3 regions of the Arthrobacter sp. TmtSoilC79 genome follow, and region 2 is predicted to be linked to each of the others. Evidence: riboswitches for the same ligand, from Rfam matches in the RefSeq annotation. Region 2 holds a riboswitch; each other region holds the start of a gene.
What was found. Region 2 has a riboswitch for cyclic di-AMP ahead of AC6JA3_RS01615 (hypothetical protein). Riboswitches for the same ligand answer to the same signal wherever they lie in the genome.
Positions count from the first base shown of each region.

Region 1: another riboswitch for cyclic di-AMP. It lies ahead of AC6JA3_RS17775 (aggregation-promoting factor C-terminal-like domain-containing protein); the one in region 2 lies ahead of AC6JA3_RS01615 (hypothetical protein).
Region 3: another riboswitch for cyclic di-AMP. It lies ahead of AC6JA3_RS16455 (C40 family peptidase); the one in region 2 lies ahead of AC6JA3_RS01615 (hypothetical protein).

Region 1 is NZ_AP046051.1:3,887,977-3,897,477, reverse strand. It holds gene AC6JA3_RS17820 (hypothetical protein) at 1-45, opposite strand, end outside; gene AC6JA3_RS17815 (VOC family protein) at 202-582, opposite strand; gene AC6JA3_RS17810 (nucleoside deaminase) at 610-1,146, opposite strand; gene upp (uracil phosphoribosyltransferase) at 1,169-1,804, shown strand; gene AC6JA3_RS17800 (glyoxalase superfamily protein) at 1,865-2,242, shown strand; gene AC6JA3_RS17795 (HAD-IA family hydrolase) at 2,288-2,974, shown strand; gene AC6JA3_RS17790 (pyridoxal phosphate-dependent decarboxylase family protein) at 3,039-4,430, shown strand; gene AC6JA3_RS17785 (MerR family DNA-binding transcriptional regulator) at 4,427-5,200, opposite strand; gene AC6JA3_RS17780 (glycosyltransferase) at 5,219-6,463, opposite strand; gene AC6JA3_RS17775 (aggregation-promoting factor C-terminal-like domain-containing protein) at 6,634-7,470, opposite strand; cyclic di-AMP (ydaO/yuaA leader) riboswitch at 7,476-7,636, opposite strand; gene AC6JA3_RS17770 (sensor histidine kinase) at 7,769-9,268, opposite strand; gene AC6JA3_RS17765 (response regulator transcription factor) at 9,272-9,501, opposite strand, start outside.
Region 2 is NZ_AP046051.1:325,672-335,172, reverse strand. It holds gene AC6JA3_RS01660 (HPr family phosphocarrier protein) at 1-179, shown strand, start outside; gene AC6JA3_RS01655 (helix-turn-helix domain-containing protein) at 302-721, shown strand; gene AC6JA3_RS01650 (hypothetical protein) at 802-1,053, shown strand; gene AC6JA3_RS01645 (hypothetical protein) at 1,057-1,449, shown strand; gene AC6JA3_RS01640 (maleylpyruvate isomerase family mycothiol-dependent enzyme) at 1,436-2,095, shown strand; gene AC6JA3_RS01635 (alpha/beta fold hydrolase) at 2,095-2,925, shown strand; gene AC6JA3_RS01630 (DUF6480 family protein) at 3,086-3,349, shown strand; gene AC6JA3_RS01625 (ATP-dependent DNA ligase) at 3,471-4,535, opposite strand; gene AC6JA3_RS01620 (hypothetical protein) at 4,581-4,811, shown strand; cyclic di-AMP (ydaO/yuaA leader) riboswitch at 4,941-5,085, shown strand; gene AC6JA3_RS01615 (hypothetical protein) at 5,088-6,578, shown strand; gene AC6JA3_RS01610 (PucR family transcriptional regulator) at 6,799-8,016, opposite strand; gene ald (alanine dehydrogenase) at 8,223-9,341, shown strand; gene AC6JA3_RS01600 (hypothetical protein) at 9,467-9,501, opposite strand, start outside.
Region 3 is NZ_AP046051.1:3,614,103-3,623,603, forward strand. It holds gene AC6JA3_RS16440 (NTP transferase domain-containing protein) at 1-23, opposite strand, end outside; gene AC6JA3_RS16445 (HNH endonuclease) at 66-566, opposite strand; gene AC6JA3_RS16450 (NlpC/P60 family protein) at 855-1,628, opposite strand; gene AC6JA3_RS16455 (C40 family peptidase) at 1,728-2,474, opposite strand; cyclic di-AMP (ydaO/yuaA leader) riboswitch at 2,479-2,640, opposite strand; gene AC6JA3_RS16460 (M23 family metallopeptidase) at 2,786-3,616, opposite strand; cyclic di-AMP (ydaO/yuaA leader) riboswitch at 3,621-3,835, opposite strand; gene AC6JA3_RS16465 (iron-dependent transcriptional repressor DtxR) at 4,048-4,743, opposite strand; gene serC (phosphoserine transaminase) at 5,037-6,167, shown strand; gene AC6JA3_RS16475 (MFS transporter) at 6,235-7,548, opposite strand; gene AC6JA3_RS16480 (DUF3027 domain-containing protein) at 7,592-8,242, opposite strand; gene AC6JA3_RS16485 (cold-shock protein) at 8,250-8,633, opposite strand; gene AC6JA3_RS16490 (polyprenol monophosphomannose synthase) at 9,428-9,501, shown strand, end outside.

The DNA.
Region 1 (9,501 bases), 3.6 Mb from region 2:
CAAGGTTTCCCACGACGCGCCAAGCCGGGAAAAATCGATGCTCACGTCAGTGCGCCGAAGCATCGAATCGCATGCCTGTTGTCCGCATGCCGTCATAGTTCCTGCGACCACCACAGCAGCAAGACAAAAAGCTCCCCACGACTTTTCGAGCATGGGCCAGTCTAAGCTCAACCGTCGGCCGCGCGGGCAAAACGGTCAAAGTCAGCCCGAACCGTACGGCCGCGTGATCGCCTCAAGGAAATGCCCATCGGGGTTGCAGAAGTAGATTCCACGGCCGCCGTCGTTGTGGTTGATCTGGTTTGCTCGGGAACGGGCAGGGTCCGCCCAATAGGGAATGTGCTCCGCGGTGATTCGCAGGAAGATCTGGTCGAATTCCTCTTCGCTCACCAGAAAGGCGTAGTGCTGCGGGGCGATGGCACCGCTCGCCTCAAGGAAGTCCAACGTGACACCGTTGTCCAACGCCACCGTGACGAAGGACCACATGGGTTGCGGCTTCGGAAGGCCGAAGATACGGGCGAGGAACTCCGCGGAACGGTGCTTGTCCGTGGCGTAAACGATGGTGTGGTTGAAACTGACAGGCATGGCTTGCTCCCGAAATGTTCGGCTTCGTCAGGCGGGTGGGCGGTGCTCCGGTGGCGGCAGCCGGTGAGAGGCGAAGAACTCCCTGAGAAGCGCCGCGCATTCCTCTTCACGGACGCCCGCATAGACCTCCACCCAGTGGTTGAGGCGGCGCTCGCGAAGGATATCGAACACTGATCCCGCCGCTCCTGCCTTCTCATCCCAGGCACCAAACACCACCCGGGGGATACGCGCCAGGACAATGGCACCGGCACACATGGCACACGGCTCAAGGGTCACCACCAGGGTGCAGTCCTCAAGCCGCCAACCGTCACCCGAGCCGCCCATAGCCTGAGCGCGAAGTCGCAGCGAAGCAGCCGCCTGGCGGATGGCCACCACTTCCGCGTGGGCGGTCGGGTCCCCATGCGCCTCACGTTCGTTGCGTCCGGAACCCAGTACGCCGCCGTCGGGACCCAACACCACCGCGCCAATGGGTACGTCGTCCGTTTTCAGCGCCAACCGGGCCTCGTCCAGGGCAAGGCCCATCCAGGCCATTTGGTCTGCGTGATACGGCTCGGTGGCGCTCATGTCTCAATGATAGTTTTGGGGGATGCGCACACTCGTCGTGGACCACCCGCTGGTCGCCCACAAGCTCACCGTTCTGCGGGATAAGAACACCCCTTCACCGGTCTTCCGGCAACTCACTGAAGAACTCGTCACCCTCCTGGCCTACGAAGCCACCCGCGAGGTCAAGACGCAGCCAGTGGAGATCGAGACCCCTGTCACCAAGACCATCGGCACGGCGTTCACCAAGCCCACGCCGCTGGTGGTTCCCATCCTGCGCGCAGGCCTCGGCATGCTCGAGGGCATGACCAAGCTGGTCCCCACCGCTGAGGTGGGCTTCCTGGGCATGGCCCGCGACGAAGAAACCCTGGACATCATCACCTACGCCGAGCGCCTCCCCGAGGACCTCACCGGCCGCCAGATCTTTGTCCTGGACCCTATGCTCGCTACCGGCGGCACCCTGCGTGAGGCCATCAAGTTCCTCTTCAAGCGCGGCGCTTCGGACGTCACCTGCATCTGCCTGCTGGCCGCTCCCGAGGGCCTGGCCAAGCTGGAAGAGGAACTCTCGGACGCAAACGTCAACATTGTCCTCGCATCGATTGACGAGAAACTCAACGAGAAGTCATACATCGTGCCGGGCCTGGGCGACGCCGGAGACCGCCTCTACGGCGTGGCTGGCTAGTCTTCACAGGGAACGATTGACCCCTACCGGTTTCCCACCCAGCCCGTTAGCCTGTGGCGCATGGACTGGAAACTTGAACTGGTATTTGTCCCTGTCTCCGACGTCGATCGCGCGAAGGACTTCTACGTCAACAAGGTCGGTTTCAACGCCGATTTCGATGAGCGTCCCACGGACGGCATCCGCTTCGTGCAACTGACGCCGCCGGGTTCGGCGTGTTCCATCGCTATCGGCGAGGGCCTCACGGACGCCCCTCCGGGTTCGGCTCCCAACCTGCAAGTGGTGGTGGCGGACATCAACAAGGCCCACGAGCACCTCAAGGCCAACGGCGTGGACGTCAGCGACGTCGACGTCCAGGACTGGGGTCACTTTGTGTACTTTGCCGACCCGGACGGCAACCAGTGGGCGGTGCAGTACCTCCCACAGCGGCCCAATGGCTAAGTCACACTTCAGCACCACCCCATGAGCGTGCGGCAGGATGGAACCATGAGCCATCCTGCCGCACCCGTGCTGACTGTCCGTGCCGTCCTCTTCGACATGGACGGCACGCTGGTGGATTCCACGGCCGTCGTGGAGCAGGTGTGGCTCGAGTTCGCGGAGCGCTACGGCCTGGATTACAACGAAATCCTCCGCACGTCCCACGGTGTCCAAGCAGGCGATACCGTGCGACGCTACGCGCCCGAAGGAGCCGACTTCGCCGCTTTGACGGCCGAACTTGGCGAGATGGAACGTTCCCGGACGGACGGTGTCATTGCCCTTCCCGGTGCTGAAGCCCTGCTGGCGGGCCTCCCGGATGATGCCATCGCCTTGGTCACCTCGGCAGATCAAATCCTTGCCGATATCCGCATGCAGGCAGCCGGACTCACCATGCCATCCACTGCTGTGACTGCAGAGTCCGTCAGCCGTGGCAAGCCGCATCCGGAGGGCTATCTGAAGGCGGCGGCGCTCCTGGGAGCCGACCCGGCCGACGTCGTGGTTTTCGAAGACGCACCCGCCGGGATCGCTGCTGCGCGCGCGGCGGGGATGCGGACCGTGGTGGTGGGCAAAGCCGCTGCCGTTCACAATTCGGACCTGGAGCCTGGCATGTGGCAGATTCCGGACTACTCGGCCGTGACCGTCACCGCTGTCAAGGACGACGACGGCGGGCACCTCATTACGCTGACCCTCCAGTAGCGCAGCTGGTACCGCCGGGCGAAAGACTGTTCCACGAGGGACCAAGCGGGCGTAGGCTGTGCGCATGTCTGCGATGCCGGAGGCGTACCGTGCTGCACTGGAGCGGGCCATGGTCCACGCCGGTGACTGGCTTGCGTCGGTCCCAACACGTCCAGTCCGCCCGTCCTCCGATGCCGACCAGGTGGCCAAGAGCATCCTGCCGCGCCTGCCGGATGAAGCGACAGATGCGGCCGAGGTAGTTGATGAGCTCGCCGCGCTGGCCGAGCCGGGCCTGATGGCCATCCAGTCCGGACGGTTCTTTGGGTGGGTCATGGGCGGAACCCTGCCTGCGGCCATGGCCGCGGATTGGCTTGTTTCGGCGTGGGACCAGAACACGGGGCTTCGGTTCGCCACCCCTGCCGCTGCCGCGATCGAGGAATCTGCAGCCGCCTGGCTGCTGGAACTCTTGGGACTGCCCGCCACCGCCGACGTCGGATTCACCACCGGCGCCACCACCGCCAACTTCGTGGGATTGGCGGCAGGACGCCAATACCTGATGGACGAGGCGGGCTGGGACCTGGAGGCTCTTGGGTTGACCGGCGCCCCGCGCATCACCACCTTTGCCGGCCGGGAGCGGCACGCCGCAGTGGATTTGGCGTTGCGGTACCTCGGCTTGGGGGCGTGCGTTCCGGTAGATGCCGACCACCAAGGACGGATCCTTCCCGATGCCCTGGCTGAGGCCATGGACCAACAGCCCGGGCCTTCGCTGGTCTGCCTCCAAGCGGGAAATCTGCATTCCGGTGCGTTTGATCCCATGGAGGAAGCCATTGCGGTGGCCCATGATCGGGGAGCCTGGGTGCACGTGGATGGAGCGTTCGGTTTGTGGGCCGCTGTGAGCCCCACCTTGCGGGGTCGGCTGACGGGAGTGGAGGAAGCGGACTCCTGGGCAACGGACGCCCACAAGACGTTGAACGTCCCTTATGACTGCGGCCTGGCGATTGTCTCCAGGCCAGAATCCCTGAGGCGTGCTTTCAGTGTCCACACCAGCTATCTCATAGCCACCGAAACCGGGCTGGGGGATCCGCTGGAGAAAGTCCCTGAGATGTCCCGCCGGGCCCGCGGCATTCCTGTATGGGCCGCCCTCAGGCAACTGGGCCGCGATGGCGTGATCTCCATGGTTGAGCGCCTCGCGGCCAACGCCCGGGCATTGGCCGAAGGACTCGCCGCCATTCCGGGCGTCGAGGTGCTCAACGATGTGGTGTTCACGCAGGTCTCGGTGAGCTTCGGCAGCGACGACCGGACGCACCGGGTGACGCAGCGGCTCATGGCCGAGGGCGCGGTATGGATGTCCGGATCCTCGTGGCGTGGCCGTGAAATCCTGCGTATTTCCGTGAGCAACTGGACCACCGACGCCGGAGATGTTGCCGCCTCCATTGCAGCCGTCAGGGGTGCCGTGGAGGTCGAGCCCGAAGTTTAGGCCTGGGGCTCGTGCGCCCTCGCTTTGTGCAGGTACCCCATCAGGCCGGCCAGGTCTTCGGCGCTCCAGGGCAGGTCTGCGCTGATCGTTTGGGCGTTCTCCTGCCAGGCTGCCCGGGCCGCGGTTTTTGTATCCTCGCCCGAATGGAACATCTCCCCGATGCGGTCCCAGGAATGCACCCACTCCTGCACTGCCGGATCCGAGATGGAAGTACCGGCCCGGACATGCTCCAGGCCTTCTTCCACCAGCGCGGTCCATTGACGTTTTGAGTCCTCGATCTTCTCTGCTCCCAGCTCCTGGCGTTTCTCCGCAAGCTGTTGACGCTGTTCCGGTGTGAAGTGTTTTTCGAACACGGTGATCATCTCCAAAGTTGACATGAATTGGGCGGCGGTGGGCATGGCTGGAGCGTCCAGTCGGTTGAGCAGCTCACCCAGCCGGTCCTGAAGCGCCTGGACTTGTTGGGCGTGCTGTTGAACATGCCGTAATTGCCGGTCCAGCAGGACACGCATGGAACCGAGATCATCATCATCGTTCCCGGGTCCATCCAGCGCTGTCGTAATGGAAGCAAGCGGAATCCCGAGCATGTGAAGGGCCCTGATCCGGTACAGTCGTCGAAGATCGCCCTCCCCGTACCGTCGATGACCGGAAGGCGTCCGGCCGCTCGCGGTCAGCAGGCCGATCTCATCGTAGTGATGGAGCGTCCGCACGCTGACTCCGCAGGCTTTGGCGAGTTCGCCGATACTCCACTGTCCGCTCTCCGCTGTTCCCATGGGAACTACGCTAAATCCTCACGTAACGTCAGGTGCAAGCCTTCTTCGGCCAGCCACATACCCGCCGATATGCCCGGCGAGTCCAGCGGCAGCCATCACGGCTCCTTCAAGCCAGCGGTCCGCCGTCGTCATTACCGGCAGGATCGCAAGCGCAGCCGTACTCAGCAGCGTCGTCAGGAGAAGCATGACCGGTCCTTGGATGCGCAGGCGGGTAGTCGAGGCCATGAGGGCAAGGGCGATGAAGTTCGCCGGCAAAGGATCCACGACACTGCGGAGCAGCACGAAGAACAGGGCATAAAGCAGCGTCCACGCCACCGCACCAAGCACACGCCCGGGAAGGCCGGTTCCGGGAGCCGTCCGGTCCCGTCCTGGCCGAAGCTCCCTGACGGGAAAACGTCCGGGGCGAAGGTCTCGGGTCAGCCGCGCCATGCCCCGCAGGTCGGCAAGCGCGGTTCGTACGACGTCGACACTTGAGTTGGGGTCATCGGTCCAGTCGACCGGGACTTCATGAATGCGTAAACCACAGCGTTCGGCGATGACGAGGAGCTCGGTGTCAAAAAACCAGCCGTCGTCCTTGGTATGCGGGAGGAGAAGGTGCGCAACGTCCGCGCGGACGGCTTTGAATCCGCACTGGGCATCGGAAATGCGTGTGCCCAGGACGGCGCGGAGCAGGGCGTTGTAGCTGCGGGAGGTGAATTCGCGGCCACCACTGCGGACCACGCGCGAGGCAGGTGCCAGGCGCGTGCCGACAGCCAGGTCGGAGTGGCCTGAAAGCAGCGGCGCAAGGAGGGGAGCCAAGGCGGACAAGTCGGTGGACAGATCCGCTTCCATATAGGCCAGCACGGGTGACGGTGAGGATTGCCAGAGGCGGCGGAGGGCGTTTCCGCGCCCTCTTTCCTGGAACCGGACCACCCGCAGTTCCGGAAGTTCCCGTGCCAGGCGTTCGGCGATCCTCAGGGTGCTGTCCGTGCTGGAGTTGTCAGCGACCGTGATCCGGAAGGTGTGCGGAAAAGTGCCGGAGAGATGGCCGTGAAGCGTGCGGAGGTTCTTCTCCAGGTGCGCTTCCTCATTGAACACGGGGACGGTGAGATCGAGGACCGGGACGCCGGCCCCGGTGTCCACGGGGGAGCGCCTTGGCAACTGCGGGTTCTCCGGCCTTACGTTGGGGAGTTCCGGCTGCGAAGCAAGCAACGCCCCGCCACCGAAGCGCGCGGAGTGGAACCGTCGTGGGGGAGCGCTGGTGGTTGGATTTGTGAGCGTCATATCTCCAGCATGGGCTGGCCGATTATGAGGGCTTTAGGCGGAAGCTGTGACGTCACTGTGAGCTACGGCGGTCACCTGTGAAATGCAAAAACCGCGCCGGTTCCCGCCGTTCGCTCCAGTGGGGACTGGTGCGATCGGCGGCAACCGGCGCGGTCTTCAAACTGCCTGGTTTAGTACCAGTTGTTGGCCAGGTGGAAGGCCAGGGCGGCCGACGGGGATCCGTAGCGCTCCTTGATGTAGTTCAGGCCCCATTTGATCTGGGTCTGGTAGTTGGTCTGCCAGTCAGCACCGGCAGAGGCCATCTTGGAAGCAGGCAGGGACTGGACGATGCCGTACGCGCCGCTGGAAGCGTTTGTGGCAGTGGTCTTCCAGTTGGATTCCTTCTCCCACAAGGTGTTCAGGGCAGTCATTTCGCCGGCGCTCCAGCCGTAGCTGCCCAGGATGCTTGCGGCGTAGGCCTTGGCAGCGGCGGGGTCATCCACGGCTTTCGGGGCTGCAGCAGCGGCCTCGGCGGCGGCGGCGGCAGCAGCGGCGTCGGCGGCCTGCTTGGCTGCAGCGTCAGCAGCTGCCTTCTCCGCAGCGGCTTGGTCGGCGGCGGCCTTCTCGGCGGCAGCCTTTTCAGCAGCAGCCTGATCGGCGGCGGCCTTCTCGGCGGCAGCCTTTTCAGCAGCGGCCTTGTCCACGGCGGCCCGGTCGGCAGCGCCCTTTGCGGCGGCTGCGTCCAAGGAAGCGGAGATTTCGGCTGTCTTGTTGGTGCTGACCTGGGCAGCTGCCTGGGTCTCTGCAACGCGGCTGGCCTCAGGGAGGTTCAGGGTGGCGTTGGCAGCAGTACCGAGCGATGCGACGCCCAACGCGGCGGCCACGACGCCGGCAACAACCGACATGCGGTGGCCGGACTTACCTTGGCGGGCAGCGTTCTTGAGGACGGTTTGCGACTTGGTCAACGGTGCGTTGTGCTCATCGCGGTGACGCGCGGAAGGGCGCGTCTGATCGTTAAATTCAGACATGTGTGATTACCTCTCAGCGCCTGCGGAGTTAGCTGTCGGGTTCGGATGAGGTCATCCGGCCGCGCATGTCGCTGCGGCTTCACCCCAAGGGCCCGGCATGATGCCTGGGCCCGGAGACTCTGGGTCCCCCGTCTCTGCCTCGGAGTAAGAACGGACTCCGGGAAGTGGCAGAGCTCGGCGCATCCCGGATGCGGGCCAGTTGGGGCGACCCACCCTTTCGACGGTACAGGAGGAATTCGCAGAAGTCACATTTAGGTAACAGAGATCACGGCGCCGGTGAGTCGCCTTGCCGTGTTCGTTACATCTCTTCGGCGGTGACGGTAGGTAGCCGCAGGGCGAATTCGGTTCGACCCGGACGCGACGTGACCTCCACGCTACCGCCGTGCGCTTCCACGATGGATTCCACGATCGACAACCCCAGCCCCGACGTCCCTTCAGACCCCGATCTCGCGGCATCCGCCCGGGCAAAGCGGGAGAAGATCCGGCCTTGGAAATCCTCTGGAATGCCCGGCCCGTTGTCTGTCACGGTCACCACTGCGCTGCCATCGGCGGACAGCATGACGGCCGTAACCACGGTAGTGCCGGCATCGGTGTGTTTGCGGGCATTGGACAAAAGATTGGCCAGGACCTGGTGCAGCTGGGTGGAGTCGCCGCGGACCGTGACGGGTTCGTCCGGCAGTTGCAGTTGCCATATGTGGTCCGGCGCCATGACCTTCTCATCACTGACCGTTTCGATCACCAACTGGGTGAGGTCCACATCGGTAACCTTGACCGGTTGGCCCTCGTCCAACCTGGCGAGCAGCAGGAGATCCTCCACCAGCGTTGTCATCCGCTCTGACTGGCTTTGCACGCGGGCCAGGGATTTGCGGCCGTCGTCAGTGAAGCTTTCGGTCATCCTCAGCAGTTCGGTGTAACCGCGGATGGCAGTGAGCGGCGTTCGGAGCTCGTGTGAGGCGTCCGCGACGAACTGGCGTACCTTGGTTTCGCTTTCCTGGCGGGCGTCCAAAGCGCTGGAGACGTTGTTCAGCATCAGGTTCAGGGCATGGCCTACGCTGCCCACTTCCGTTCCGGGATGGGCGGCCGACGGCGGTACGCGCACCGCAAGTGCCACTTCACCGGCGTCGAGCGGAAGACGTGAAACCTTGGTGGCCACCTCGGAGAGCTGCTCCAGAGGCCGCATGGTCCGGCGGATGATGACGGTGCCGGCGAGGCCGATGACCACCAGTCCGCCCAGCGAGACCAACACCATTGTCCAGACCAGTGAGGCCTCGGCGCTCTGTTTGTCCGCGAGAGGCAGACCCGTGACGATCACGTCGCCATAGGGTGCCTCGACCGCTACCAGCCGATAGTCCCCGTTGGAGAGGGAACGATCCACCGGATCACCGCTCTTGGGCAGCGCCAACAGCACTTGCTCATCCGCGGGGGACAGCCCAACACGGTTGCCTTGGGCGTCAATGAGCCCTGAACTGCGGACAGTGGACCCGTCGATCCTGGCGTTGAGTGTTCCGGCGGCCTGACCCCTGGCCTCCAGCGGGTCCGGTTTCCCCGAAGGTGAGGAGGGAAAGTTCGACGGCGGCCTGCCGAAGTCATTCGCGCGGCTGGACGCCTGCTCGAGCTGCCTGTCGAGCTGCTTGTTGAACACCATGTCCATGGAGGCGTAGCTGACCACACCTACCGCCCCGCAGATAGCGACCAGCAGTGCCATCGCCACCAGGACCAGCCGGGTACGCAAATGCCACGTGGAGGGGTTCAGCCAGCTGCGGCCGGATTTTCTGGCCACTCCTGAAAGTGTGCTCAACGCCTAGTCCGCGGGCTTGATGACGTAGCCGGCGCCGCGAATGGTGTGGATCATCGGCGGATGGTTGGCTTCGATTTTCTTGCGAAGGTATGAAATGTAGAGCTCCACGATGTTGGCTTGCCCACCGAAGTCGTAATCCCACACGCGGTCCAGGATCTGGGCTTTGCTGATGACCCGTTTGGGGTTCTCCATGAGGTAGCGCAGAAGCTCGAACTGGGTTGCCGTGAGGGGAA
Region 2 (9,501 bases):
CCATTGCCATGCAGGGTGAACCTGCCGAAGACGCCCTCGACGCCGCCAGCATCCTTTCGCTCATGACACTTGGCGCTGCGAAAGGCGATGTGGTGGTGCTGCGGGCCGAGGGGGACGGCGCGGACGACGCGCTGGACGCACTGGTGAAGCTCCTGGAGACGGACCTGGACGCGGAGTAGCGGGGGCTCGTTGCTGCCCCTGGGCCGCACGTTTCGATGGTTCCCTGCCAGCAATGCCGCGCGCACGGCATGGCCAGCAGGGAACCCCCGAAATGGGCGGCCGCGCACGCTAGGCTTCTGCCATGGCATTGATAGCTCCCCGCATCACAGCAGGGCTCCCCGCCGACGACGCCCGGAACCTGGCGCGCTCCCTCCAGGACAGCAACGACATCACTGTGTTCGTGGACGGCACGGTCCACCGCCTCCCCGATGAGGCGAGGGACGCCGTCGTCGACCTCCTTGCGCGGCTGGGCCGCGGCGAAACCGTGACCGTCAGCAGCGTGGAGGAAATGCTCACCACTTCGCAGGCCGCGGAGCTCGCCGGCATCTCCCATACCTACCTGCGCAATATGACCGATCGCGGCGAAATCCCCGTGGAATACCGTGGGACGCACCGACGGATCCGGCAGGCGGCCATCATGGCGTGGCTGGAAACGCAGAAGGCGAAACACTCCGAAGCAGCAGCCGGCCAGCCCGGGGAGAACGACTCCAGCGCCGACTGATGGTTGCGGAGTGATAAGGATCAAGCAACGATCCCAGCCAACGGACCAGCACCCCTTAAAGCCGGGGTTACGCTTGATCGGTGGGCAATTTCAAGGGGTGGCATATCGTGGCCGGGTTGGCCGCCATGGCCCTTGCCGCACCCTTGGGCTCTGCGATGGGATTGAACTTCGTGGCAACCTTCATGTTTGCCTGCACAGTCTTCGTGGCAGTAGCCATGTGGACGGAATCAAAAATCGCACGACGCCGGGACGCCGCCAACGCTTCCGCCGCGCCTGAGGCTGCGCAGCCGGCGGCAGACCCCAGCGAATCCGACGACGCCACCAGGGAATAGCCTTTGCCGTCGGGGAAAAGCGCAAAGTACTCCGAGTGGCCCTGGAACCGCCCCTGGCCTTGGCTCCTTTTCATCGCTCCAACCGGCCTGCTCCTCGGGACGATCTGGATGTACACGGGAGGCTGCGGCCAAGCGGTGGGAACCGGGGAATTCGATTCCTGCCAGTCCGCTCCGTTCCTCGGTTATCCGGTGACCTGGACTGCCACGGCAGCCATGGCATTGTTCCTTGCCTGGAGCCTCGTGGGGCTGGGCAAGGCGCTGCGGTATTCCCGCAAGCCCTCCCGGGACCGGGTTTTCCCTGAACCGCGCCTTCCTGAACCGCACCTCCCTGAGCAGCGGCTTCCTGGAACCACCGGACACAGAGGCAGCTCCAAGCCGGACCATGGGGTTCAATAGCGGTATGGCCCTGACCTCACCCTCCGACGTGTGGCCCGTGGTGCACGAGGAACGTCGTGCACTGATCCGGGATCTCGAACCACTTCAGCCCTTCCAATGGAAGACGCCATCCCTTTGCCCCGGCTGGGACGTCCATGACGTCCTGGCGCACGTGATCGACAGTGCCAAGACCACCCGGCTGGGCTTCATCCGCCGCATGATTGCCGCCCGGATGGATTTCGACCGCGACAACGCCGTGGGAGTTGAGCGCGAACGGACCCTTGACCCCGGCACCACGTTGGTCCGGTTCCAGGCAGTGGTTTCCCGCACTTCCGGACCCCCGGCAGGTCTGGCTACCCGGCTGGTGGAAGCATTCGTCCACGGCGAAGACATTCGTCGTCCGTTGGGGCTGCGCCGACACTACCCGGCGGCGCACGTGGCCACTGCCCTGGAATACCAAGTGCGGACCAGCACCAAGATGGGCGGAGGCAAGGAAGTGGCCGAGGGCTGGCGCCTGGTGGCCAATGACGCGGCTTTCGATCACGGAGAGGGCCCGGCCGTTGAAGGACCAGCCATAGCCCTGTTGCTTGCCGTGTCCGGCCGCCCGATCGGGACGGACGAGCTTAGCGGCCCCGGCGCTCCGGTATTCCTGCAGCGGCAGGCTTGATGAAAACGCACGCAACTGCGGAGGCTTTGCTCTCTGCCGACGTCGAGGCTTTGGGCCTGAAGGGGCGGATCCTCTGGGCCAAGGGAACACCGCCTCCAGGGTCCGGGCTTGATGCAGGCACCGGACCGGTGTCCAGTCCCGACGAGCCCGTATACATCCTGATCCATGGGATCGGAGTTTCGCACCGGTACTTGGCCCGGCTCCACACCGTCCTGGCAGCGGGTGCACCCACGTACTCGCTGGACCTGCCCGGATTCGCCGGGACCCCGAAGCCCGGGAGGCAGCTCTCCGTGGAGGACTACGGCGCCTTCATCGCCGGGGCCCTGGCATCCTGCGGTATCAGTTCCTACGTATTGGTGGGGCACTCCATGGGCGTGCAGTTTGCCATCGCAGCGGCACTGCACTCGCCTGAGCAGGCACGGCAGGTGGTGCTCATGGGGCCGGTGGTGGATTCCCGGCACAAGAACGTTCGCCGGCAGTCCTTGGCGCTCTTCCTGGACGGACTGCTCCGGGAGAGCCCGTCGTCCAATTGGATTGTCATCTCCGATTACTTCAAGTGTGGTCCGCGATGGTACCTCACGGAGCTTCCGGTCATGATGGGTTACCCCACGGAGAAGCGGCTGACCGGCATCAAGGTGCCCGTCCTGATCCTGCGGGGAAGCCGCGACCACGTGGCTGGGCCGGAGTGGTCGCTCCGGCTTTCCAGGGCAGTTGCGCAGGGGCGATTGGTGGAGATTCCCGGCGTTGGCCATGTGGCCCAACACATGCGACCCAAAGCCGTGGCCGACGCCATCCGGAGTTTCGTCGCCGCCACAACGCCGCACCGCTAAGCGCTGACGCGCTGATGCTCTATCGCTCAAATGCGCTGACGCGCTAATGCACTGACCCACGACGCCGGCGCCTGGCTTGGGCGTGCTTGTTGAGTCCGCTCCTCCCGGCTAGGCTGGCAAAGCAAGCGCATTAGTAAGTTTGCTTACGAAAGGGCTGATTGTGACTGATAAAGACTCAAATGAGGAAACCCAGGGCTTCGGAGCAACCGGCGCTACAGGGCCGTTCGACACGACCGCCGACGCCGATAGCATCCACGAGGATCCTGACATGCGCCAGGACGAGGACGACGATCCCGCCGCCTCTGCCAACCCCGATCCCCTCGATGGGAACGTCACCGGCCTGGAACCTGGCGGTGGAGTGCCGCCGGGAGAAACCCCGCCGGCCGAGGGCAGCATGAGCAGCGATCAAGGACACGAAGAGTAACGCTCCGCCTCGGCTGAACGGCCAGGCTGAAAGTCCAAGCGGGACGTCCATGCAGGCCAGCCAAGCGGAACGTCCATGCAGGTCGGCTGAGCGGGTCGGCTGCGCAGTCCGGGCAGGCCAGCTACGGCAACCTCAGGATCTCCCCGAGGTCGTACGCAGCCGGCTCTTCCAGTTGTGAGTAGGTGCAGCTTTCGGGGGTCCGGTCCGGCCGCCACCTGCGGAACTGGGTGGTGTGCCGGAACCTGTCCCCCTCCATGTAGTCGTACGCCACCTCGATCACCAGTTCGGGACGCAATGGCACAAAGGAGAAATCCTTGCCTCCGCTCCACCGGCTTTGGGCGCCCGGCATCCTGGACCCCGCAACACCCTCACCCTGGCTGGCCCACTCGCCCCACGGGTGCTCGCTGAGGTCCACCTGGTAAGGCTCAAGCTCTGCCACCAGGCTTTCCCTCCTCGCCATGGGGAAGGAGGCAACCACCCCGACGTGCTGGAGTTTGCCGGCGTCGTTATAAAGACCCAACAACATGGACCCCACGACCTTAGCGGTCTTGTGCCACCTGAATCCGGCCACCACGCAGTCGGCGGTGCGCTCGTGCTTGGTCTTGAACATCACGCGCTTGTTGGGCTGGTATGTCCCATCCAACGGCTTGGACAGGACGCCATCCAGGCCTGCGCCTTCCAATTGCACGAACCACTCCTGCGCCCGGTCGAGGTCGTTGACTGCGGGAGTGACGTAAACGGGCGGCTCTGCTGCCTTGAGCGCACGCTCAAGGATGGCGCGACGCTCCGAGAACGGCCTGCCCATCAGATCGTCGTCGCCGAGGGCAAGGATGTCGAACGCAACCATCGACGCCGGAGTCTTTTCGGCCAGCATCCTCACCCGGCTGTCCGCGGGATGGATCCGTTGCTGCAGGACCTCGAACTCAAGCCGGCTGCCCTCGATCAGGACAATCTCGCCGTCGATCACGCATTTGTCCGGGAGGTTCTTCCGCAGAGCTTCCACCAGTTCAGGGAAGTAGCGGGTCATGGGCTTCTCGTTGCGGCTGCCCAGGACGATTTCATCCCCGTCCTTGAAGACGATGGTCCTGAAGCCGTCCCATTTGGGCTCGTAGTGCCCAACGTCCGGGATGGCGGGGACGGATTTGGCAAGCATGGGCGAGACGGGTGGCATCACGGGCAGGTCCATAAACAATGTCTACCTGCCGGTGCACGCCGAAGCTAGTCTTAGGCGATGGATATCTTGGCCGTGTTGGCGGCCGTACTTGGAGTTCCCGCCCTCCTGGCCATGGCTTGGTACTGGGTTTCCCGGCAGAACCGCCGGGGTGTCAGGCGTGCCGCAGCCGGCGGGATGCTGGGAATCGCCGACGAGATCTTCCGACCGGAAACGCACCAGGCCCACCAGATCCAAAGGATCCAGCACGAGCTCCCGGCGCCCGCTCCGGCCCCGAAGCCTAAGGGCTAAGGCCCTCCCGCCTGCAGAGACCTACCGTCCGTTATATTAATGTGACTTTACTTTCCTGCTCATGTACCGTCGTAGGGCGACCCGTATGTCCGCTGGGCCGCTTCCGGAATGACGCCGAGCTCTGCCGCACTCCGGAATCCGCCAGACCCGCGGCAGAGGCGGGGGACCCACAAGTTCCCGGACTTTTCCAAGTCCTTGGGGTGAAGCCGCTACTGCGGCCGGACGGCCTCGTCCGAACCCGACAGCTAACCTCGAAGGCGTTGAGAGGCAACCACCATGTCCCCAACCATGGATCAGCCGCGCCGCGCCCGAATTGACGGCGAGCGCACCAAGCCAACCGGACGCCGTCGGGCCCAACCCAGCGGATCCGGTATCAGCCTGCAGCCGGATTCCGGCACGACCAGGACTGCCGCACCCGAAATTTCAGGCACGACGCCGGACGCCCCCGCTGCGGCGGCGCCTACCATCGCGACGCCCACCACGCGTGCGGCTGCGCGTGCAGCCGAGCGGGAACGGGCCGCGCAAGCAGAAGCCCGCGCATCCACCACGCCCGGGCCTCCGACAGCCGCCATTCCCATCGTCCAGGCTCCCAAGCAGCCGGCAAACCCCCTGACCACCACACCGGAGCCGGCCACAGCCGCCATTCCCATCGTCGAGGCTTCCGGGCAGCCGGCAAACCCCCTGACCACCTCGCCGGAGCCGGCCACGGCCGCCATTCCGATCGTCCAGGCTCCCAAGCAGCCGGCAAACCCCCTGACCACCTCGCCGGAGCCGGCCACAGCCGCCATTCCGACCGTCAACGCTCCCAAGCAGCCGGCAAACCCCCTGCCCACCACACCGGAGCCGGCCACAACCGCCATTCCACTGGTGTCCGCAGATCCGGCGCCTGAAGCCACCCCCGAATCCCACACAGTGCCTGTACCCGTCTCGGCTGCACCTGCTTTGCAGGCTCGCGCCACATCCCCGGCGCGGGTTGCTGCGGCAGCCACGGCATCGGCTTTCCTGGCAAGCCGAAAGGATGTTAGGGAACAGTCCGGCGTCACCGCTGGTTCACGCTCCGGGCAGGGTTCACGATCAGGGCTGGGCGGGTCCCCGCTTGGCCGGGAGCCCCAGGCAGTCCTGCAGAAGGCGGCTTCGGTCAAGCACATGAGCCAGCGCATGGCCGTAGTGGCAGGCGCGCTCGGCCTGGTCCTGACGGCCGGCACTGTGGGGCAGGCCCTTGAGTTGCCGTTCTTCGGCCAGGAGGCGCCCGCCCAGGAAGCCAGCGGTGCCGACAGGAATTCGGGTTCCGCATCACCAGCCCCCAGTGCTTCCTACTCCAGGGCTTCTTCTCCGTCTGCCTCAGCTGCTGCGACGTCAGCGGCCGGCCAACCGGCCACGGTTCCGGAGGCACCTGCGCCAGTGTCGCCGTCGTCCGTTCCCACGCCTAAGGTTTCCTTGGCTGACCCCGTCTGGGTCCCATCCGCAGTGCCGGCGACCATCGCTGCGGCACCGGGCACCAGTCAGGTACCCACGCCCTCGGCGCCTGCACCGGCACCGTCCGACGTGCCATCGGACACCATCACTACGCCGCCGGCCACGCCTGCGCCGACCACCCCGGCACCCACCACCCCTCCGGCTACCTCGACGCCCACGCCAACACCAACCCCTACCCCCACCCAGACCTCCAAGCCCAAGCCAACGGGCAAGCCCGGCGCGTCCACGCCGGCGCCCACGCAGTCTGCGCTCGACGAGATCCTTGACGCAGCAAAGGACGCCCTCAAATGAGCACGCGCCTGCCCCGCATCACCACCCACGCCGGATGGCACAGCCGGTACTGCAGCAGCAGCCGCACGGCCACGTTCCGGCGTCGGTTGGGCCGTTGGAGCTGCCAGCGCTTGGGGCGCTCGTAACGGGCACGGTTTAGCGCAGTTCACTGAGGCAGGCACCCACAATGGGTGCCTGCCTCAATCGCGTTCAGCGCCCCGTTCAGCGCCCCGTTCAGTGCTCAGATCCGCGGCCGGCCGGCCCATCGGCGGGCTTTCAAGGCGGCGTGCAGTTCGAGGCGGATCGAGCCGCTGAGTGGGTCAGCACCGATCAGCTGGCGGATCCGTCCCAGCCTGTTGTAGATGCTGCTCCTGTGGAGGTGAAGCTTGGCGGCGACGTCCTGTACTGAACCGTCGCTGTCATATAGCAGTTCCAGGACAGGCAGGAGTTCGCCGTTCTTGTCCTGGTCCTCCAGGGTCCGGAAGTGCACGGAGCCGGTGTCATCCCAGCCGCCCGGCGCCAGGAGTCGGTCGAAGAGCTGATAGACACCCACGTTCCGGCTGTCCACGAGCTCACCGAGAGGCCTGTCCACAGCTGCCGCCTGCGCCGCAACCTTCGATTGCCGGTACGCCCCCGCCAGTTGACGTATCACTTGGAACGGCTCGCTGATGCCCAGGATCACGCGGTCCACAGTCCGTCCGGCGCGCTTGGCGAGTTCCAGTTGGTAGTGCACCAGCACCTGCGCATGGTCCGCCCGGCCACCGGACTCGCGGAACAGCACCACTGAATGCGTTTCGGTTCCTGCGCTGAACAACGCGGCGTTGACACCGATGGTGGACTGCAGGGCGGCCGAACGGTGGGTCAGGGTCGCGGCGAGAGGATCGACGTCGGACCTCGCACCTTCCGCGTCCAGGATGGTCACCAGTTGCCACGGACCCCGGCCCTGGATTTCCTTCCACCCGGCCACGGCTGCCACGGCATTCGATTCACCACTACAGGCCGACAGGAACTCCTGCTCACGCCTGCGCCGGAACTCCGACTCTGCCGTATTGGAATCAAGGAGCAACCCCGCCAACAGGTCCAGCTCGTCACGCACGCCGGGCAACTCGGCGAGTATCGCCGTCGCGCTTTGCTCTTCAAGGTCCAGCTGGACCCACAAGTAGCCCACGCGGAATCCGCGCACCAGGAGCGGCACGCAGACCCGGCCCAACATCCCCAGTTCCTCGTTTGCGGGAACCACTACGGGACGCACAGCCGTGGCGATGCCGTGGGACAGTTGCCAGAGGCTGACATCGCCGGGGACGCGTTTGCTCAGCAGGAAGTTCACGCGGACGCGGTCGGCGTGGGATTGGTTGGAGCTGTAGGCGAGGAGGACGCCGTCGAGGTCTTCCAAGGAGAGGCCGCGGCCCAGCTTCAACGCCACCCGCTCGACGATCTGTTCCACGTCTTGCTGCATCACAGAAGCGTACCAACAGCAGGCGACACCTGACGCTCCATGGCTCGACAAATGTCGAGCTGCGGCAGCTCAGATCCTTGAATTTCCGGGAGTTTTACTTGCGCCCGCCTTGGAGCCCATGTCGCCTGCCTCACAGCCGGATTTATTCTGGAATCACAGCCCGCAACACATTTTTCGGCCGAAGAGGCCGCTAACGATGGAGCCCACAGATGATCATCGGCGTCCCCAAAGAAATCAAGAACAACGAATTCCGCGTAGCCATCACGGCCGCAGGTGTCCACGAATTCCGCACGAACGGACACACTGTTCTGGTTGAACGCGGCGCAGGCCTCGGCTCGGGCATCACGGACGAGGAATACTCGATCGCCGGCGCTGAAATCGTCAACGAGGCCGACGACGTCTGGGGCCGCGCGGACATGGTCATGAAGGTCAAGGAACCCATCGCGGCCGAATACCACCGCTTCCGCAAGGGCCTCATCCTCTTCACCTACCTGCACCTCGCCGCAGAGCCCGAGCTCACCGCAGAGCTCATCAACTCCGGCGTCACGGCCATCGCCTACGAAACCGTGCAGGAAGGCCGCACCCTGCCCCTGCTCGCCCCGATGTCCGAGGTAGCAGGCCGCTTGTCCGTCGTGGTCGGCGCTTCCTCGCTCATGGCTCCCGCCGGCGGCAAGGGCGTCCTCCTGGGCGGCGTACCGGGCGTCCGTCCGGCCAAGGTTGTTGTCCTCGGCGCAGGTGTTGCCGGAACCAACGCCGCCGCCATGGCCTTGGGCCTCGGTGCCGATGTCACCATCATGGACATCAACATCAACCGGCTGCGCGAACTCGACGCCCTCCACCAGGGCCGCCTGAAGACCGTTGCCTCCAACGCCTACGAGATCGAGAAGTCGGTTATCGACGCAGATCTCGTAATCGGCTCCGTCCTGATCCCGGGCGCCAAGGCACCCAAGCTGGTCACCAACGAGCTCGTCGCCCGCATGAAGCCCGGCTCGGTCCTGGTGGACATCGCCGTAGACCAGGGCGGCTGCTTCGAGGACACGCACCCCACCACGCACCAGGAACCGACGTACAAGGTCCACAACTCGATCTTCTACTGCGTTGCCAACATGCCCGGTGCCGTCCCGAACACCTCCACGTACGCACTGACCAACGTCACCCTGCGCTACGCCGTGGCACTGGCCAACCTGGGCGTCAAGGCAGCCTTCGACCGCGACCCCGCACTCGCCGCCGGCCTCAACATCGCCGCAGGCCACGTGGCACACCACTCCGTTTCCGAGGCGCACAACCTGCCCCTCGTCAACGACTGGCACAGCCTGGTTACCGCGTAACCTGAACCGCCAAGCACGACGGCGGGGTGAGGCTTCCACACGAAGCCGCACCCCGCCGTCGTGGTTTAACCCGCGCCAATGTGGCAGTTAATGCCAATGTTTCCGTCAAACATTGGCATTAACTGTCACTTCGCGGGGATGCCGGGGTTGGCCGGCGGCG
Region 3 (9,501 bases), 3.3 Mb from region 2:
AAAATCACGGCATTGAACTCCATCCGCCCAGAGTACCCGGACGTCCGGAGCTCAGCAGAAATCGATCAGGCAGCGGATTCCGGCAACAGGAACGGGTCCCAGTCCGGCGCAGGTTTCTCGAGTTCCTTGATCTGCCACATTGTCCCCTGGGGCACACCGGGTTTGAAACGGAGTTTCCAACCCATCTCGGCCAGTGTGTGGTCGCTCTTGGCGTTGTTGCATTTCAAGCACGCCGCAACCAGGTTTTCCCAGGAATCCGCGCCGCCCCTGGACTTGGGGTGGACATGGTCAATGGTGTGGGCTGTTTTCCCGCAGTAGGCGCAGCGGTGGCCGTCGCGGCGCAGTACCCCGCGCCTGCTCACGGCTGTGATCTTGTTGTACTGGGGACGGATGTAGCGGTTGAGGAGGATCACGGATGGTCTTCCGAGAACTTCCTGCGGCCCGACGACAGGCTCGTCGCCTTCGGCCACCACGCTTGCTTTCCCAGTCAGCACAAGGACCAGCGCCCGGCGGAAGGTTATTACCGCCAGCGGTTCATATCCAGCATTCAGAACGAGTGTGCGCATGCACGTACCTCTTCACGGCCGCACCCGTCAGGGGCACGAGGGCCGGCTGCCCTCTGCATGTACGGGCTGTGGATCGACAAGATAAGGGTAAGCACTTGTATGCCGTATCAACGAATTTATATGTGCTTTCGCCCACAGTGTCGCCCAGAGTTCATGCGTCGTTAGCGGAACGGGCGTCCGATCTGCCCCCTGAACACCCGATGTGGCCCCTAGGCAAAGGATCCGCGGTTAAACAGAACACCCCGCGGCCGTAGCCTGCGGGGTGTCCTGAAATTGCGAAGGGCTGGATCAGCCGTTGACCCGAATGAAGACCGGGCCGGAGCCGACGTTGACGCTGAACAGTGCCGTGGTGGATCCGTTCCATCCACCGTGGACTGCCTGGCCGTTGCCGACGTAGACAGCAATGTGGGCCTGTCCGGCCAGACCGCCGTTGGCGTAGTAAGCGAGGTCGCCCGGCTGTGCTTCCGCTGCGCTGACGGTGCGGCCAAGGGAGAGGTAGCCGGCCGGCCAGTCGTGGAAGTTGATGCCGACCGCTGCCAGGGAGTTGGTCACCAGCATGGTGCAGTCCTGGGTTACGCCAAGCTGTGCGTACGCGGCCGCGGCGATTGCGGCACCAAGGCCGCTGGCAGCGGCGGGAGCCTTAGCCGCAGGAGCCGTGGTGTTGACGGCCAGCGTGGCGTTTCCGCCTGTTGCCGTGCTTGCCGCCGGCTCCTTGGTTTCAGCCTTCGCGGGAGCCTTCTTCTCTACGGGAGCCGGAGCCTGCACCGTGGTGACCACGGGGCGTTCGTAGGAGATGGCAACCGTGGAGTCTGCAGCGATGGTGGACTGCACAACCGACTGGACGTCCAAGGTAGACGTCGAGGTGGATTCGCGGTCCACTTTGGTCTCGGCAGCGTTGGCTGCGACACTTCCGGTCAGGACAAGGCCTGAAGCTGCGGCAATAACGGCTGCCTGTCGGCCCACGCCGCCGGCGTTTTCACTGACGGCCTTGGCGATCACGGCAAGCGAGCTGGTCTTGGGGGCCTCAGCGCGATGCCGTGCAACCTTGTGTGCACTGGTCATGGTTTTCTCTTTTCGTATCCGCGTGCAGTTGGGGTACACGCGGCTCATTGGCGCGCCGGCACTTGGGGGCATGCCGGCGAACCCCGAATCGGTTTGTTTCTAGCGGAGGGTGAAGAAGGAGGAGGTGCCCGTGGAGGCAGCCGAGTGCAGGAGCGTGCCCTGTCCCGGGTTCAAGGCGCTGATCATCATGCCGTTGCCCACGTAGATGCCTACGTGCGCTCCACCGTTCTGCATGACCAGGTCACCGGGGGCAGGGGTGCTGGTGGGCTTCATGGCCGTCCAGGCGTTGACGCGCGGGATGCTGATGCCGGCCTGGGCGTAGACCCACTGGGTGAATCCGGAGCAGTCCCAACCGTTGGGGGTGGTGCCGCCCCAAACGTAAGGGTGCCCGATGCCGGTGTAGGCGATCGCGGCGAGGCCGGAAGCGGCGGCGCTGGAAGCAGCATCCTTGGCTTCGGAGGACTTGGCGGTCACAGCGCCTGCTGTGGCCTGGTCGCCGGAGGCCGAGGTGCGTCCGGTGGTCTGGGAAGCGCGCTGGACAACCTTGGGAGCTTCCTTCGTGGCCACTACGGGGCTTTCGAAGGAGACGGTTGCCGTGGGCTCTGCGGTGACTACCGCAGTGGTGACCATCTGCTGGGTGCTGGAGGCTTCCGACTTTGAAACATCGGTGTCTGCTGCCTGGGCCGGCAGACCAACGCTGAGGACGAGACCTGAGGCTGCTGCCAGGACGACAGCCTGGCGGCCGACGGTACCGGCGTTGGATGAAACAGCCTTGGAAAGCGAGTTCAAGGGGTTCGTACGAACCGATTCAGCGCGATGGCGCGCAGGGGTAGTGCGTGATGACACGTAGGTAGCCTCTCCCAATGCCTGCGAGGTGAGCTGTCGGATTCGGATGGGAGTCATCCGGCCGCGCTGCTTCAAGGAAGCTTTTGCGACTTAACCCCAAGGTCTTCTCACGAAGACCAGAAGTGGTTCCCCCGCCCCTGCCAGACGATTTATGCGAACGGACCTTGAGTAGTGGCAGAGCTAGGCAATCCACTCAAGTGCACCGGCCCCCTAAAAAGCCGATGCGCTTTGTACGGTACAACAGTTGAACGCGAATGTCACATTCAGGTCACGAGGCGTGTCACGAATGCGAGAGACGACCATCAAATGGACTAAAGCCAGCCCATGGGGTCAACAACTTCGCCGTTGACCTGTACTTCAAAGTGGAGGTGGCAACCGGTGGAGGCGCCAGTGGTACCGCTGAGCGCCACGGTGTCGCCGCGAGTGACCGTCTGGCCCACCTTGACGGTGAAGGACGACAGGTGGTTGTACGTGGTCTCAAGGCCGTTGCCGTGGTCGATGACCACGCGGTTGCCTCCGCCGTACTCGTGCCAACCGGCGAAGGTGACCTTGCCGGATGCTGCTGCGTGGACGGCCGTGCCGCACTGCGCCACGAAGTCCTGGCCGCGGTGGAAGTCGCCGGCGCCTCCGGTGAGGGGGCTGACGCGGTAGCCGAACGGGGAAGCTGTGGTCAGCGTGTCGAGGGGGCTGGCCATGGTGCCTGCAGAGGAGGCACGCTGGATGCTGCCCGCGGACTGGGCGCTGAGCAGTTGCTTCAACTTGCCGTCGGGGTCGGCGGCCGTGGCAACCGCTGCCCGGCTGAAGTCGATTTTGGCCGATGCGGCCGCGGAGACCTCCGGCTGGCTGCCACCGGATACTGCCAGGGCAGACTCGGTCTGGCCTGATTCCGAGGTGGCCATGACGGGGCTTGTGGCCGGCAGACCGACAGTCAAGGCGAGGCCGGTGGCGGCAAGCGCAACTCCGGCCTTTTGCCCGACGCCGCTGGCTGCAGCGAAGTCGGCAACCTGGCGCAGCGGGCTCTTACGGCGGCGAACCTGGCGTTCGGTGTCGCGTGGCCGGATCTCCGATACGACGCGGGCTGGCCGCAGCTCAGCAGCGGGGCCCGACGCGCGGCGACGGCCCCTGACGTTCTGCGTTGTCAAACTCTATTCCTCTCTAAAAAGCCTGCGAAGTTAGCTGTCGGATTCGGGTCAGAGAGTTTCAAGACCCGGCCCGCACGAAGCGCTCACGGCACACAGGTATCCCAAGAGGAACATGCGTAAATGGGCACTTCTGCTGCGGACTTCACCCCAAGGCTGCTTCTTTAGACAGCCGCTTGTGGTTCCCCCGCCTCTGCCAGTGGTGGATGGCACACCTGTTCCGCTGGCAGAGCTCGGCTCCGGAACAGGTAACGCTTTGGTATCAGCGCTAGTAGATAACTATAGGGGATTAAGGCCCGCAGTAATAAATTCGTTATCAACAGGAACGGGCATGCGGGCGGCAACCCCTTATCACTAATCCCGAAAAACCGCAGGTCACATGCGCGCCGGGCGTTCAAAAGTGAGATATGCCACCGTGCAGCAAGGCAGGGTTGTCAGCCAACAGAGACGAAGACGTGTGCCGCAACCTCAGGTGGAAGCTCCAGGGCACCTTCAATGCCTGGGACGCGGACGGAAATGTACTCCCCCACACGTTCCAGCGAGACCGCGGCACCGGGCCGGATTCCGCCCTCGTCCAACTGGGTAAGAAGCTCAGGCTCAACCTGGATGGGCTCCGCCAAGCGGGTGACCGCTACCCGGGAGTTCGCCGCGTAACCCTCCATGGCCTGCAGGAGGTTGACGTCCACGCGGGGGAAAGGCTGGGTGGCAAGACCGCCGAGCGCTTCCAGGCCCGGGATGGGGTTGCCGTACGGGGATTCTGTGGGGTGTTCCAGGAGTTCGTACAGGCGGCGCTCTACGCGCTCGCTCATCACGTGCTCCCAGCGACATGCTTCGTCGTGGACATAAGCCCAGTCCAAGCCAATGACGTCAGCCAGGAGCCGCTCCGCGAGGCGGTGCTTGCGCATGACCTCGGTGGCGCGCTTCCGCCCAACCTCGGTCAGTTCGAGGTGGCGGTCGTTGGAGACAATCACCAGGCCATCGCGCTCCATGCGTCCGATGGTCTGGGAAACCGTGGGTCCGGAGTGCCGCAGCCGTTCGGCGATGCGGGCCCTGAGAGCCACGATGTTTTCTTCTTCAAGCTCCAAAATGGTCCGAAGATACATCTCAGTGGTATCGATCAGATCCGTCATCCAGCTCAGCTCTCCTCGAACGCAGTTCCTTGCGTAATCTCCACCGTACAGCGTCCCTTGCCGGGGTAGGCGGAGTGCACCGCCGCCCCTTGAACGCCAACCCCTAGCCTAGCTTATTTGGAATTACTCTGGATAATTCCGGTCGCATATGGTTTGGCGGCGTTCCACGTGGCGGACTATGACGGCCACAGGTTCCTGCCGTCGCACCGGGTCAGGCAGAATTGGGATGTCGAAGGGGCAGTTGATGCCACCTGCCACGACCCATCTCTAGCCGATACCCATTGGAGCCACACGTGAGCGACAACAGCATCACCATTCCCGCCGATCTGCTGCCCAAGGATGGACGCTTCGGTGCCGGACCGTCCAAGGTCCGTCCCGAACAGATCGAGGCCCTGTCTGCCGCGTCGTCCACCATCCTGGGCACGTCCCACCGCCAGGCTCCGGTCAAGAACCTCGTGGGTTCGGTCCGCGAAGGACTCAGCCAGTTCTTCCGTGCCCCGGAGGGCTATGAAGTTGTCCTCGGCGTAGGCGGTTCCACGGCCTTCTGGGACGTCGCCGCCTTCGGCCTGGTCGAGAAGAAAGCACAGCACCTTTCCTTCGGTGAGTTCGGTTCGAAGTTTGCTGCCGCCACCAACAAGGCTCCCTTCCTGGATGCTTCCTCGATCATCAAGGCCGAGCCGGGCACCCGTCCGGTGTCCCAGGCCGAGGCCGGAGTCGACGTCTACGCCTGGCCCCAGAATGAGACCTCCACGGGCGTGGCCGCTCCCGTCAAGCGGGTCCAGGGCGCCGACGAAGGCTCCCTGGTCCTGGTCGATGCCACCTCCGCTGCAGGCGGGTTGGACGTAGACGTCGCCGAGTCCGACGTCTACTACTTCGCCCCGCAGAAGAACTTCGCCTCAGACGGTGGTCTCTGGCTGGGGCTGTTCTCCCCGGCCGCCCTGGAGCGCGCTGCACGGATCAAGGCGTCCGGCCGCTGGATCCCGGACTTCCTGGACCTGCAGACCGCCATTGACAACTCCAAGCTCAACCAGACGTACAACACTCCTTCGTTGTCCACCCTGGTCACCTTGGACGCCCAGGTGCAGTGGCTCAACAGCAACGGTGGCCTGGACTTCGCCAGCAAGCGCACTGCGGACTCGGCCAACCGCATCTACTCCTGGGCTGAGGCATCGGAGTACGCGACGCCGTTTGTCACCAATGCCGAAGACCGCTCCAATGTCATCGCCACCATCGACTTCGACGACTCCATTGATGCCGCAGCCATTGCCAAGGCCCTGCGTGCCAACGGTGTGGTGGACACGGAGCCTTACCGCAAGCTTGGCCGCAACCAGCTGCGCATTGCCACGTTTGTCGCCATTGAACCCGACGACGTTTCAGCCCTGCTTGCCAGCATCGACTACGTGGTGGGCGAACTGAAGAAGTAGGACCACAGACTGCCGGTCGGCGTCGTTCGGAGGGGTTCCGGACGACGCCGCCGCAGTTTAAGGCGCCTTATCCGCCCTGCCGGCCCACGCCGTCGTCGTCCTCCCCGGTGACGGGACGGGCCAGCAGCGACTCCACCCGGAAATGCTTGAGTCCACGCGCGCGGCGATCAAAGCGGAGGCGCAGCTGCTTTGCGCGGATGATCCAGACCAAACCCACGACGGCGGTGCTGACGCCGGCCAGCGCAGCGACGCCGACGGACCACCGAGGCCCGCCAACGTTGGCCACCCATCCCACCAGCGGCGCTCCGAGGGGAGTACCGCCCATGAAGATGGCCATGTACAAGGACATGACGCGCCCCCGCATGACAGCCTCGGTGGTGGATTGGACATAGCCGTTGGCACTGGTGATCAATGTCAGGGCGAACAGACCGCAAGGAATCAGGGCCAGGCCAAAGAGCACGGCGTTGGGAGCCAGTGCTGCCAAGGCGCTGGCGACACCGAAACCACCTGCCGCCGCGAAGATCAACCTCAAGCGGGGCCGTCCGCGTCGGGCGGCCAGCAGGGCACCTGTCACGGATCCTATGGCCATGACGGAGTTCAGAAGTCCGAATGCTCCGGCGTCCATGCCGAACTGAGTACCCACCATGGCTGCGATGAAGAGGGGGAAGTTCAGCCCGAAGGTGCCCACGATAAAGATGGCCACCAGGACAACTTGGATATCGGGTCTGTTGCGGACGTAGCGGAGGCCCTCCCGGATCCGCCCTTTGCCCGCGGCGGCGCGGGGCTGGATCCGGAGCGAGGACACCGGGATGAGCTTCAGTGCCCAGAGCATGGCGACAAAGGACACGGTGTTGATGAGGAAGACCCAGCCGGGACCCACCACCACCGTGAGGACGCCGGAGACGGCCGGTCCGATCATCCGCGCGACGTTGAAGGATGCACTGTTGAGCGCCACGGCGTTGGGCAGGTATTCGTCGGTGACAAGTTCGGAGACGAAAGTCTGGCGCACGGGTGCATCCAACGCCGTCACGATCCCCAGCAACAAGGCAAAGACGTAGACGTGCCAGAGTTCAGCCACCCCCAGCAACACCAGGATGCCCAGGCCGGTGCTGAGCAAGGCCATGGCCACCAAAGTGATGAAGAGCAGTTTCCGCCGGCTGTAGCGGTCGGCGAGCAGTCCGGCCCAAGGGGCAAGGAAGAGTTGGGGACCCAATTGAAGGGCCAGGGTTATGCCCATGGCCCCGGCGTCGTGCGCGGTCAGGTGGTCAAAGACCAACCAGTCCTGCGCGGTACGTTGCATCCACGTGCCGATGTTGGAGATCAGGGCACCGAAGAACCAGATGCGGTAATTGAGGATTCCGAGTGACCTAAAGGTGGACATCAGTGTCCGCCTTCGCTCTGGTCACCCCGGGTTTCCGCAACGCTTATTCAGCCCCGGTTTCGTGCTGGTCCTCGTCGACGTCCGCCTCGATGTCCTCGTCAACTTCCGCGTCGATGTCCTCGTCAACGTCCTCGGAACCTTCCGGGTCGGCAGCGGGCCCGGTTAATTCGTCCTCGTCGGCCTGCACGGACTCTTCCGTGACATCTTCCACGGTTTCCTCCACCAACGGAGTCTCGTCCTCAGGCCGGACGCGCTTGGCCCACGGCACCCATTCGGGCGCCAGGATGGAGTCCTCCGAGGGCAGCAGCCCAAGTTCGCTCACGGTGACGATCTTGGAGCGGGAGTTGCGGGTCACCACTGCGTACCACTGCCACCCGCCGTAGCCGGCGAGCTTGGATTCAAAGAGGTGGGTCACCACACGGTCACCCTCCGACTTGGCACCCAGGTGCGACCCGATTTCGCCAGGGTCGGCAATGCCTTCCACTGCCTCGCGGGCAACATCGACGGCGGCAGCAAGGAAGGCGTCCGGCTTGCCGGTGCGCCACACGGGCAAACCGGCGCGCGGCTTGTCCGCAACCGGCTTCCGCGCGGGGGCTTCCCCGAGGCCAGGAGCCTGGGCAGCGTCAGGGCCGGCCGCAGGACTTGCCTGGGCGTCCCTTCCGGCCTTTGTATCCTGTGCGGATTCCGATGTCATGGCCGGCCTAGGCTTCCAGCTCGTCGGCGACCTTGCGCAGCGCCAGGCTGATGGCCTTGGCTTTGTTGCCGTCCGGGTATTTACCGGAGGACAAGGAGCCGGAGAGGTTGTCCAGAACCGTCACGAGGTCCTGCACCATGGGTGCGAGGTCCTTTGCGTTCATCCGCTTGGCCTTGGCAATGGACGGCGTCTTTTCCAGCACGCGCAACCCCAGCGCCTGGGCTCCGCGGCGGCCATCAGCCACGCCGAACTCCACACGGGTTCCAGCCTTAAGCTCGGTTACTCCCGCAGGCAGGGACGTCTTGGGAAGGAATACTTCCTGGCCGTCCTCAGCCGCGAGGAATCCGAAGCCTTTTTCCTTGTCATACCACTTGACCTTGCCGGTAGGCACGTAATCAACCTTCTTCGTTTCTTGCTCTGGGAGACACGTCGGGCCAGTCACCGCATCCGCAGGGTTCTGCGGGATCGAGGGTGGCAGCCCGGTCCGTGTTGGTCTATTCCTTCAAGGTTATCCTGCCCGGCCCGCTATTCCCGCTTTGCCGCGTTCGCCGGGAGCATGAGGAGGACCAAGACGGCCGTTTACTTCTCTTGAAGACCCCTTGATAACCCCTGAATGTGGCGTGGTCCCAGGAGCCGGCTCCGCATGTGCGGGTGTGCATCCGGATCAGAATCGTCTCAAACTCGGCAGCCATTCCCAGGACGTTGCACAGCAGCATGCCTGACCGGTCAGTGGGGTCGTGGGTGCTTTCACGGAGACTCAGCATAAGCGCCCTTAGCCGTCAGCTCATGGGCATTGTCCCTTGCATCAGGAAGAGAACAGGGCCGCCGGTCAAGCTTGGTGACCACGAGCGTATCGCTAGCTCGGCAGGCCGCCATCGCTCCAGGGAGCCCGGGGTGAACCCGTTTCGCTCCTGGTCCCGTTGTCAATGGCAATTAGCCAAGGTCTGGCCTTCGGGCATCTAACCCAACCCCGCCCGGTGGTGGATCGGCTTACGAGCATGACTGAACAATGCTCGCCATGGACGACACCACTTGATCAGCCTGCGGACTCCTCTGGGTGGCTGGCTTGTGCTGGGCTAATTTCAGGCTCGCAGCTGCTGTCAATAGACTGGCGAAGTCCGACGCTCGTGCGAATCGACACATTGGCGTGGACTAAATCATAAACCGAATTGGGGATCCACCGTTTTGCCTGCTGAAAACCCGAAAATCACTGTTGTTGTTCCGACCTACAATGAGCGGGAGAATCTTCCTGTCCTTCT